2 regions of the Nocardia sp. NPDC052254 genome follow, and region 2 is predicted to be linked to the other one. Evidence: riboswitches for the same ligand, from Rfam matches in the RefSeq annotation. Region 2 holds a riboswitch; the other holds the start of a gene.

Region 1 (4,349 bases), on a different contig from region 2:
GCAGATCCGGTGTGAGCGGGCCGGGAGCGACGATCGTCAGATCGGCTTGGACGAGCACATGGTCGACCGGTTCCGGTAGCGCCGCATCCATCTCCGCCTCGGCATCGGCGACGGTGCCGTGTAACAGTGCGCGTCCGGCCGAGGTCAGCGCCCCCCGGCCGAGTATGCCCAGGGCCGCTGCCTCCGCGAGCGTCCGCTCCACCGCCTCGATGCGGAAATGCCTGCGCCGGCGCGGCATTCGCCAGGCGAGCAGTCGCGCCACATCCGCGCCGGAAATCGCGGTACCCGGTGGATACTCCGCGGTCACCGCGAGGATGGCGCGGCGGTCCGGGACGGCGTGCGCGGAGCGTAGTTCGGCCGAGAGCGCGGCCAGCGGCTTGTCGTTGACATCGCGCAGCCCGATCATCCACGGGAAGCGGTCCAGTTCGAGCCAGGCGTGCGCCAGCACCGTCCAGCGCCGTGCGGCGGGGCCGGTCAGCCAGCCGTCCGAAACGATGGTGGGTGCCCAGTGGTCCTCGCCGGTATCGCCGTCCGGGGGTGGATCGGGAATTCCCTTGTCCAGCAGTCGGGCCGCCGCGAGCACCTCCACCAGCAGGCTCACCCGGGCCTCGTCCACACCGGCCTGTTTGGCGATCCGCCGCAGTTCGCGTACGCCCAGGCCACCCGCTCGCAGTACCGGTGCCGGCATGCGCGAGAGCACCTCGAGGACGTCGTCACTGTGGCGCAGCAGCTCACCGACCTCACCGGCGGCCGCGGCGTTCACATCGGCGGCGGTGTGCTCGCGTTGCCGGGGCAGCGGGGGTGTGAGCGTTTGGGGATCGGTGACCGGCTCGCCGCGTAGCACCTGTCCCACGGCCGGGGGGAGCTCCACGGTCTCGTCGTCGATCGGGTTCAGCAGGCGGCGAGCCAGCAGGCGCTGCACGGGCCGGTCCGGGTCGGTGCCCGGTGCGGCATCGCGGGTGCGGCCGCGTGGACCGGTGGTGGCCAGTTTGTCGAGCAGTGCCCGTTCCGTGCCGCCGATCTCGCGCAGGGCGGTCTCGATCTCGGGTTCGGTGAGCGCATCGGGCAATTCGGTGGTGGCGCCCAGCTGCCAGGGCAGCGCGTCCGGCGCGGCCGCCACCGTGAACAGTGTCTCGGTACCCCAGACGAGCGCACGGTCGATCAATCGGTGCAGCGCCGCTTCGACCGCGGGAACCGGCGCTCGATCGGCGAGGGCTTCGAACAGGCGCGCGCGGGACAGCGGGGAATCCTGGCGGTCGCCGCCGAATGCGCCGTTCGCCGCGAGGGTTTCGAGAATCGCGAATTCGAGCGTGTTCAGATCGTCGGCGGCGCGCAGCACCGACGCCCGCTGTTCGGCCCGGGCGGCCAGGACGGTCATCGAACCCGGTAGCGGCACCGCCAGGTCCGGGCGCAGATCGAGCAGCCGGACGAGATCGTCGTCGCTGCGTGCGCTCAGCCAGCCGGTGAGCGTGCCGGGCTCACCGGCACCGGTGCCGGCATCGGAATGCGTCCCGGCGCCGTCGTCGGAGGCCCGGGCATCGATCGTGGTCATCCAATCCAGACTACGGCGAGTGAACATGCCAGAATGAGGCCGTGGTGAACAAATCGAAGAAACCCTACGTCGACAACGGCTGGCCCCAGGTGGACCATGGTGACCACGCGGTCACCGAACTGTCGTCGGCTCGTTCCGGTGGCCTGTCGCCTTACGGCGAGGAGACGGAATTTCCCGTGCCGGCGACCGATCTGCCGTATGTGCATCCGCACACGGTCATCAACCGCTGACACGAAACGAGAGAGGCCCGCATCCGGAATGGATGCGGGCCTCTCTCGTTGCGGAGGTTCTCGCGCGGGCGATCAGTTGGGCAACAGGCCCTTGTTCGCCTGGTAGAAGTCGACGATCGACGGATCGAGTTTGGCGCCACTGGCTTTGAACGCGTTGTAGGCATCGAGTGCCGGCTGCGGCAGCTGCACGCCCTGCGACTGGGCGGCGTCGACAGCCTTTTGCACGGCCGAGAAGACCTGCTGGTTGCTGTCTGCGGGGGCCTGGGTCGAAGCCTGGGTCTCGGGGGCGGCAGCCTGCCACTGGGGGCTCTGCGCGGGGGAGGCCGGAACTTCGCGCTGGGTCGCGCTGCCGTGCAGGCCGAGATTGGAGGAGCAGGAAGGCCACGCGCCCCAGCCCTGGGTGGCGAGCACCTTCTCGGCGACGGAGATCTGCTGTTCGCGGCTGGCCTGGTTGGCGCTCTGGGCGTACTGCGTACCACCGTGAGCAGCCCAAGTCGACTGCGAGAACTGCAGACCGCCCTGGTAGCCGTTGCCGGTGTTGATGCCCCAGTTACCACCGGATTCACACTGTGCGAGCTGGTCCCACTCCGCATCGGGAGCCGCGGCGGCGTGTCCAGCGAGAGCCACACCCGCGCCACCCATGATCGCGGTGGAGACAGCGACCTTGGCGACGGTGCGACCGGTGTTGGTCTGCTTGCGATGGCGTCCACTCATGTCGGGTCGTCTTCCTCTCGTACGCGCCTGCGAGGTGAGCTGTCGGGTTCGGACTGAGAGGCCGTCCGGTCCCGGATTTCCGGGACTTCACCCCAAGGGAGCGACCGTTTCCGGACGTTCCCGCTTCCCTGCGAAGGTTCGAGGCCCGACATCCGGTGGGCTCCGAAATCCTCTGTGGGAACGTGGGTTCCCCGCCCTCGCCCCTGGGTTTCCTTGGGGTCCGTACCCGCGGGGCGAGGTTCGGTGCGGCGGGCCGGTGGTGCCGGGATGCCCCGGCTGCGTTAGACGGTACGACGAACCGGCTGAAAAATCACTATTTGGTAACCGGCGTGTATGACCGGTCGCGCTGTGCCCCAATAGCTTCCGGATCGGCGTCTGTGCAGGTGAGTACGGCGTGTCTGCGTCGAGTGCTGGTCGTGACCCTGGCGTTATACTGTTGTTATGTGACGAAGGTCACACGTGTAAATGATGGGTGTGTTGGCAAATCTCATTCAGCGCCGTCCGTCCTTTCATCGCGCCCGACGACCGGACCAGAGCGCGAAGACGATGGCGAGCAGCAGGCCCAGCGGCGTCGCCGCCATCGCGACCAGATAGAGCCACAGCGGGGGGTCGGCGTCGGTCACCAGCGGGGTGAGGAAGATCGCGATGATCGCCAGCACGCCGACCGCGAACAGTCCTACGGCCACGCGCAACAACACCTCACCGGAACGCCGGGGCGTCCGGGGTGCGGGAGAGTCTGGGGTGGGGGAATCCGGCATTGGTGCACCGTAAAACGGATGTGCTACCGATACCCCCACCGGGGTAGACTCGTCGCAATCGCGTCCTGCATAGCTGTGTGGGGCGCGTTCTTGTCGAACAGAGACAGGTTCCGGCGAACGGCCGGAATCACGACCGGGTCCGGATTCGTCCCGCGGGGCGGATCGGGCAACGATGACGAACGGGTGAGTGCGGTGCCGACCGGCAAGGTGAAGTGGTACGACGTGGACAAGGGCTTCGGCTTCCTTTCCCAGGATGAGGGTGAGGACGTCTACGTTCGGTCTTCTGCCTTGCCCGAGGGCGTCGAGGCGCTCAAACCCGGCCAGCGCGTCGAATTCGGAATGGCCGCGGGCCGGCGCGGCCCGCAGGCGCTGAGCCTGAAGCTGCTCGATCCGCTGCCCTCGGTGCGCAATTCGCAGGGCCGCAATGCCCAGGGGCGCAAGGAAGCCCCTTCGCATCCGCGCAAGGCGCCCGACGACCTGCACGGGATGATCGAGGACATGATCACCCTGCTGGAGGCGACGGTGCAGCCGGATCTGCGCAAGGGCAAGTACCCCGACCGCAAGACCGCGCAGCGCATCGCCGAAGTGGTGCGCGGCGTCGCTCGCGAACTCGATCACTGAGTCCGCGAGCGGCCATGCGAAGAGGTCGCGTCAGGAAGCCATGATCGACCACGCCTGATACGGCGCGAACGATTCGTTGCCGGCCTCGTCGCGGACCAGCAGCAGCAACTGCAGTTCGATCCCGATCAGGCGCAGATTCGGTTCGGGATGGCTGTCCACGGTGACGGCCCGGGTGCCCTCGGGATAATTGCGGTACGAGGCCAGGTGCTGCACGGTCTTGCCGGGGTGGCCGATCTGTTCGTACTCGAGCACCATCACCCACGGTGCGTCGGAGACGTGCCGCGGCAGCGAGAGCTGTACCGGATAGCCCAGTGGCGGATTCAGTTGCGCGACGGTCTCGCTGCGCTTGCAGGCGGGCTCGACCCTGCCGTGCTGATCGGGCTCCCCGATCGTGCAGTAGAGGTAGGGCGGGACCGTCACGGTCCTACCGTGCGCGTAGGCCGTGACCGCCGGATCGGGCTCGCGTGCGTCGTG
Region 2 (4,349 bases):
GGCAGGCCGGCACCGACCACGATCAGAGGCGCTGTCTCCTGGCTCAATTCGTGGCAGGCGCCACAGATGGCGGAGATGTCGGCCGGACCGAGGTCCTGCATCTCGTCGATGAACACCGCGATGCCGACCCCGATGTCGCGGGCGAGCTGAGCGGCCTCGAGCAGCAACTCCACCAGATCGATCTCGATATCGCCGGAATCCGCGCGTCCGGTCACCGCCGGTACGTCGATACCGGGCTGCCAGCGATCCCGCATGCCCTTGTCGGCGGTGGCGCGCAGGGCGAAGGACTTCAGGATGCCGAGGAAGTCGTCGACCATCTCCGGATTCCGGTGCGCGACCGCGATCTGCCGCACCGCCATGTGCAGCGCCGAGGCCAGCGGGCGGCGCAGGTCCTGATCGGGACGCGCCTCCAGCTTTCCGGTACCCCATCCGCGCGAGCGCGCGGTCGACCGGAGTTGATTGAGCAGCACCGTCTTTCCCACGCCACGCAATCCGGTGAGCATCACGCTGCGTTCGGGGCGCCCACGCGAGATGCGTTCGAGCACGATGTCGAAGGTGTCGAGCTGCTTGTCGCGTCCGGCGAGTTCGGGTGGGCGCTGACCGGCGCCCGGGGCATACGGATTCCGAACGGGGTCCATGCCCCGACACCGTAGCCCGTTCGCATCGGAATATGGGGATATATAAGGGATGTCCTAGATTGCGCTATCGGACCGAATGCGCGGGGTGGCGACGGTGACCGGCGATCCGGGGAATCTCTAGGCTGGTAGCAGTTCGAGGTCCGGAATGTCCGCAGGAGGGTCATGTCCACCGATTCGGAAGATCAGCAGTCGGGGGGCGGGTCGACCCCCACCGTGGCCGAAGTCGTCGCCGGCTGGAATGTGCCCGAGGGCGCTCCGGTGGCATTGCGCATTCGAGACAGCATCCTCGAGGCGATCGCCCAGGGCTACGACGATCCGCAGCTGGTGGCCGACCTCGCGGTGGGGCCACTCGTGGTCGCGGTGGGCCGGCTGGAAACCGAACTCGCCGAGGCGCGTCGGCGGATCGCGGCGTTGGAGCAGGTGATCGAGGGTCGTGGCGATGGGGCGTGAGGTGTCCGGGTGTAACGCCGCGGCGACTCGATTCGATAACGGCACAGTGCCGTCGATGTCGAGTTGTGACACGCCATAGCAGACTGGGTCTGCGGCGCTGTAATTGGGGGTGGTCGTGGCGCTTTGGCGACACGCGGGCGGACACGCCGCGCTGTGGGGTGGACAACAACAGCGAGCCGTCGTAATCTCTTCGTGACTTCGCGGAGTATGTCGTTTCATTAGAGGAGCGGCCCGCAAAGTCACCGCCTAATCGGCAAGCGAGTGGGCAGCTCGATTGCCGAACCGGGGACCCAGGTATCTGGGGTGAATCCTCTTCGGTCGCAAGGTCGATGGGGTAGGGCCGAATCTTCCCGGCCCGAACCCGTCAGCTAACCCGGTCGGCGCGTGGGCAAGGAAGAAACAGGAGACTCAGCTCGGTGGGTAAACACAGTCTGCAGCGGGAATCGCGATTGCCGAATTCCGTGAAGGGTGCAATGGTCTTCGGCGCTGTTGCGGCAACCGGTGCGATGCCGGCGATTCCGGCGATGGCGACCACGATCAACGTTCCCGGCTTCGGTAACTTCGACGTTCCGGTCGCACCGGAGTTCGATCAGCAGGTGGGGCAGGTCAACCAGGCCCTCGCTGATCACGCCGATCAGATCAAGGGAGCCCAGCAGGCGCTGAGCTCGCAGGCGATCGCACCCGGTGCCCCCAATGTCGCGCCGAACCCCCTGGGTGGGATGTTCAGCCAGCCGCAGTTGCAGCAGCAGCACGGTATCGGCGATGTCGCGCTCGATGCGGCCCGCAGCAAGATCGGCTCCGACTACGTCTGGGGCGCCTCCGGTCCGGCGAACTTCGACTGCTCCGGTCTGGTGCAGTGGGCGTACAAGCAGGCCGGAATCGCGCTGCCGCGTACCAGCTTCGAGCAGTCGCACGTCGGCAAGCCGGTTGCCTTCCAGGAATTGAAGCCCGGTGACCTGGTCATCCAGAACGGTGGCGGCCACGTGGCCATGTACGCCGGCGATGGCAAGATCCTCCAGGCGCCGCAGTCGGGCGAAACCGTCAGCTACGCGCATCTGGACCCTGACTCGATCGTCACCGCACGTCGCGTTTCCTGATTCCGGCACGCTCGCGCCTGCCCGGCGGTGATTCGCCGGGCTGTAGGTGAGGAGTGAAACTGGAACAGGCACAACCAGCTACGGCTCGGGTCGACTCCTGGATCTGGGCTGTCCGGCTGTTCAAGACGAGGTCCGCCGCGGCTACCGCATGCCGCGGCGGCCATGTGCATGTCAACGGCGTGGCCGTCAAGCCCGCACATCAGCTCAAGCCCGGTGATGAAGTCCGGGTGCGCAATTCCGGTGTGGAACGCATCGTGGTCGTCGCGCGGCTGGTCGTCAAACGCGTGGGTGCCGCGATCGCGGTGCAGTGTTATATCGACAAGAGTCCGCCGCCACCGTCGGCCGAGATCGTCGCCACCATGCCCAGGCGCGATCGCGGCTCCGGGCGGCCCACCAAACGCGAACGGCGCGAGACCGATCGGCTACTCGGTCGCGATTCCGAGTGAGTCCGGCGACTTCCCGGCGGTGAACTCACCTTGGCGATAGCGGTCGCGGCAGGCGCCACGCCGCATCTTTCCACTCGAGGTCTTCGGAATCGCACCGCGCGGCACGATCAGCACCTGCGCCGGGGCGATGCCGTGTGTGCTCGTCACCGCCATCCTGATTCGCCGGCCGATCTCATCGGGGTCGGCCGGATCATGTCCGATTTCAGCGACGAGTATCAGTTGCTCGCATTCCCCGGTCTCGACACCGAACGCGGCGAGATGTCCGGTACGTAATTCGGGCGCGACACTCGCGGCGGTGGCCTCGATGTCGGCGGGAAAATGATTACGGCCGCCGATGACGATCGTGTCCCGCAATCGCCCTGCGACGAACAACCCGCCGTCGTGGAAGAATCCCAGATCGCCGGTGCGCAACCATGATCCCGCCGCACCCGCCGGTGCCGCGCCGAAGGCGGTTTCGGTGCGGTCGGGCCGCCCGGCATATCCGGCCGCCACGTTCGGGCCCTGCACCCAGATCTCACCGACGGTACCGTCGTCCATCGGAACGAGGGTGTCAGGATCGACGATCCGCACGGTCTGGCCGACGGGCCTGCCGCAGTCGACGAGCGCGACACCGCTCGTGGCAGCGTCCGCCACCACAACGCGACCGGCGCCCAGAGCGGTGCGATCGAATTCGATTCCGACCGGTGCGGCCTCCGGCGCGGAAATGGTGACGGGCAGGGTGGCCTCGGCGAGACCGTAGCCGGGCGTATGTGCGCGGTGCCGGAAACCGTACGGTGCGAAGGTGCGGGTGAAGCTGTCCAATGCCGTGCGCCGGATCGGTTCGGCACCATTGAGGAGCAGCTCCAGCCCGGACAGGTCGAGACCCTCGCGTTCCCGCGGCGAGGTTCCCGAAACCGCCAGGGTGAGACCGAAATTCGGGCTCGCGGTGCCACCCGCTCGATAGTCGGCGCAGGCCCGCAGCCAGCGAATCGGGCGCTTGGCGAATTCTCCGGGTGGGAGTGTGACGGTGTGTGCGCCGGTGTACAACGGCAGGGACAGTGCGAACACCAGACCCATATCGTGGAAGTACGGCAGCCAGTTCACCAGCGGACGATCCTCGACGACCGGAAGTGCGCGCCGCAGCTGATCCAGTGTCGCGGACAGGTTCGCATGCGAAATCTCCACGCCGGCGGGAGATGTGGTGGAGCCCGAGGTGTACTGGAGGTAGGCGGGATGGTCGGAGATCCGATCGAGTCCGACGTTCTCCGACCGGGCGTGCGGATCGACGGTGAGGTATGCGCCCGGCTCCGGCAGCGCCTCGAGGTGGCGGAACTCGGCGTCGGCGGAGATCAGGCCGAGGCGCGGACGGGCATCGGTGAGTATCGAACGCAGACGATCCGCGTGCCGCGGCATGGTCACCGGAAACAGCGGCACCGCGGTACGCGCGGTGTAGAGACAAGCGAGAAATGCGATGACGTAGTCGATTCCGTGGCGGCACAGAATCGCCACCCGGTCTCCGGGCAGGGTCCGCTCCCGAATGCCTGCGGCGAGATCACCCGCTGCACTGTGTAATTCCGCAACGGTCAGCGTCGCGGCCCGGCATTCCCCGCCCGGGTACGACAGCGCCGTGACGGCCGGGTCGTCCGGCGCGAGTACCGCCCGGTCCGCGACCGCCGCTGCCAGCGGGGCTATCACGATGTCTCCTGTCGGGGTATCCGCATGGCCAAGGCCGCCGACAG

What was found. Region 2 has a riboswitch for cyclic di-AMP ahead of AB0L57_RS07475 (C40 family peptidase). Riboswitches for the same ligand answer to the same signal wherever they lie in the genome.
Region 1: it holds a riboswitch for cyclic di-AMP, as region 2 does, so the genes downstream of both, AB0L57_RS13865 (resuscitation-promoting factor Rpf1 domain-containing protein) here and AB0L57_RS07475 (C40 family peptidase) in region 2, are expected to answer to the same signal.

The regions. Positions count from the first base shown of each region.
Region 1 covers NZ_JBFAUW010000004.1:398,122-402,470, reverse strand. The annotation lists gene AB0L57_RS13875 (helicase-associated domain-containing protein) at 1-1,552, opposite strand, end outside; gene AB0L57_RS13870 (hypothetical protein) at 1,594-1,782, shown strand; gene AB0L57_RS13865 (resuscitation-promoting factor Rpf1 domain-containing protein) at 1,855-2,496, opposite strand; cyclic di-AMP (ydaO/yuaA leader) riboswitch at 2,506-2,664, opposite strand; gene AB0L57_RS13860 (hypothetical protein) at 3,006-3,182, opposite strand; gene AB0L57_RS13855 (cold-shock protein) at 3,447-3,875, shown strand; gene AB0L57_RS13850 (DUF2771 domain-containing protein) at 3,906-4,349, opposite strand, start outside.
Region 2 covers NZ_JBFAUW010000002.1:552,460-556,808, forward strand. The annotation lists gene AB0L57_RS07465 (ATP-binding protein) at 1-638, opposite strand, end outside; gene AB0L57_RS07470 (hypothetical protein) at 801-1,088, shown strand; cyclic di-AMP (ydaO/yuaA leader) riboswitch at 1,322-1,486, shown strand; gene AB0L57_RS07475 (C40 family peptidase) at 1,505-2,185, shown strand; gene AB0L57_RS07480 (RNA-binding S4 domain-containing protein) at 2,245-2,631, shown strand; gene AB0L57_RS07485 (fatty acyl-AMP ligase) at 2,608-4,305, opposite strand; gene AB0L57_RS07490 (SDR family NAD(P)-dependent oxidoreductase) at 4,302-4,349, opposite strand, start outside.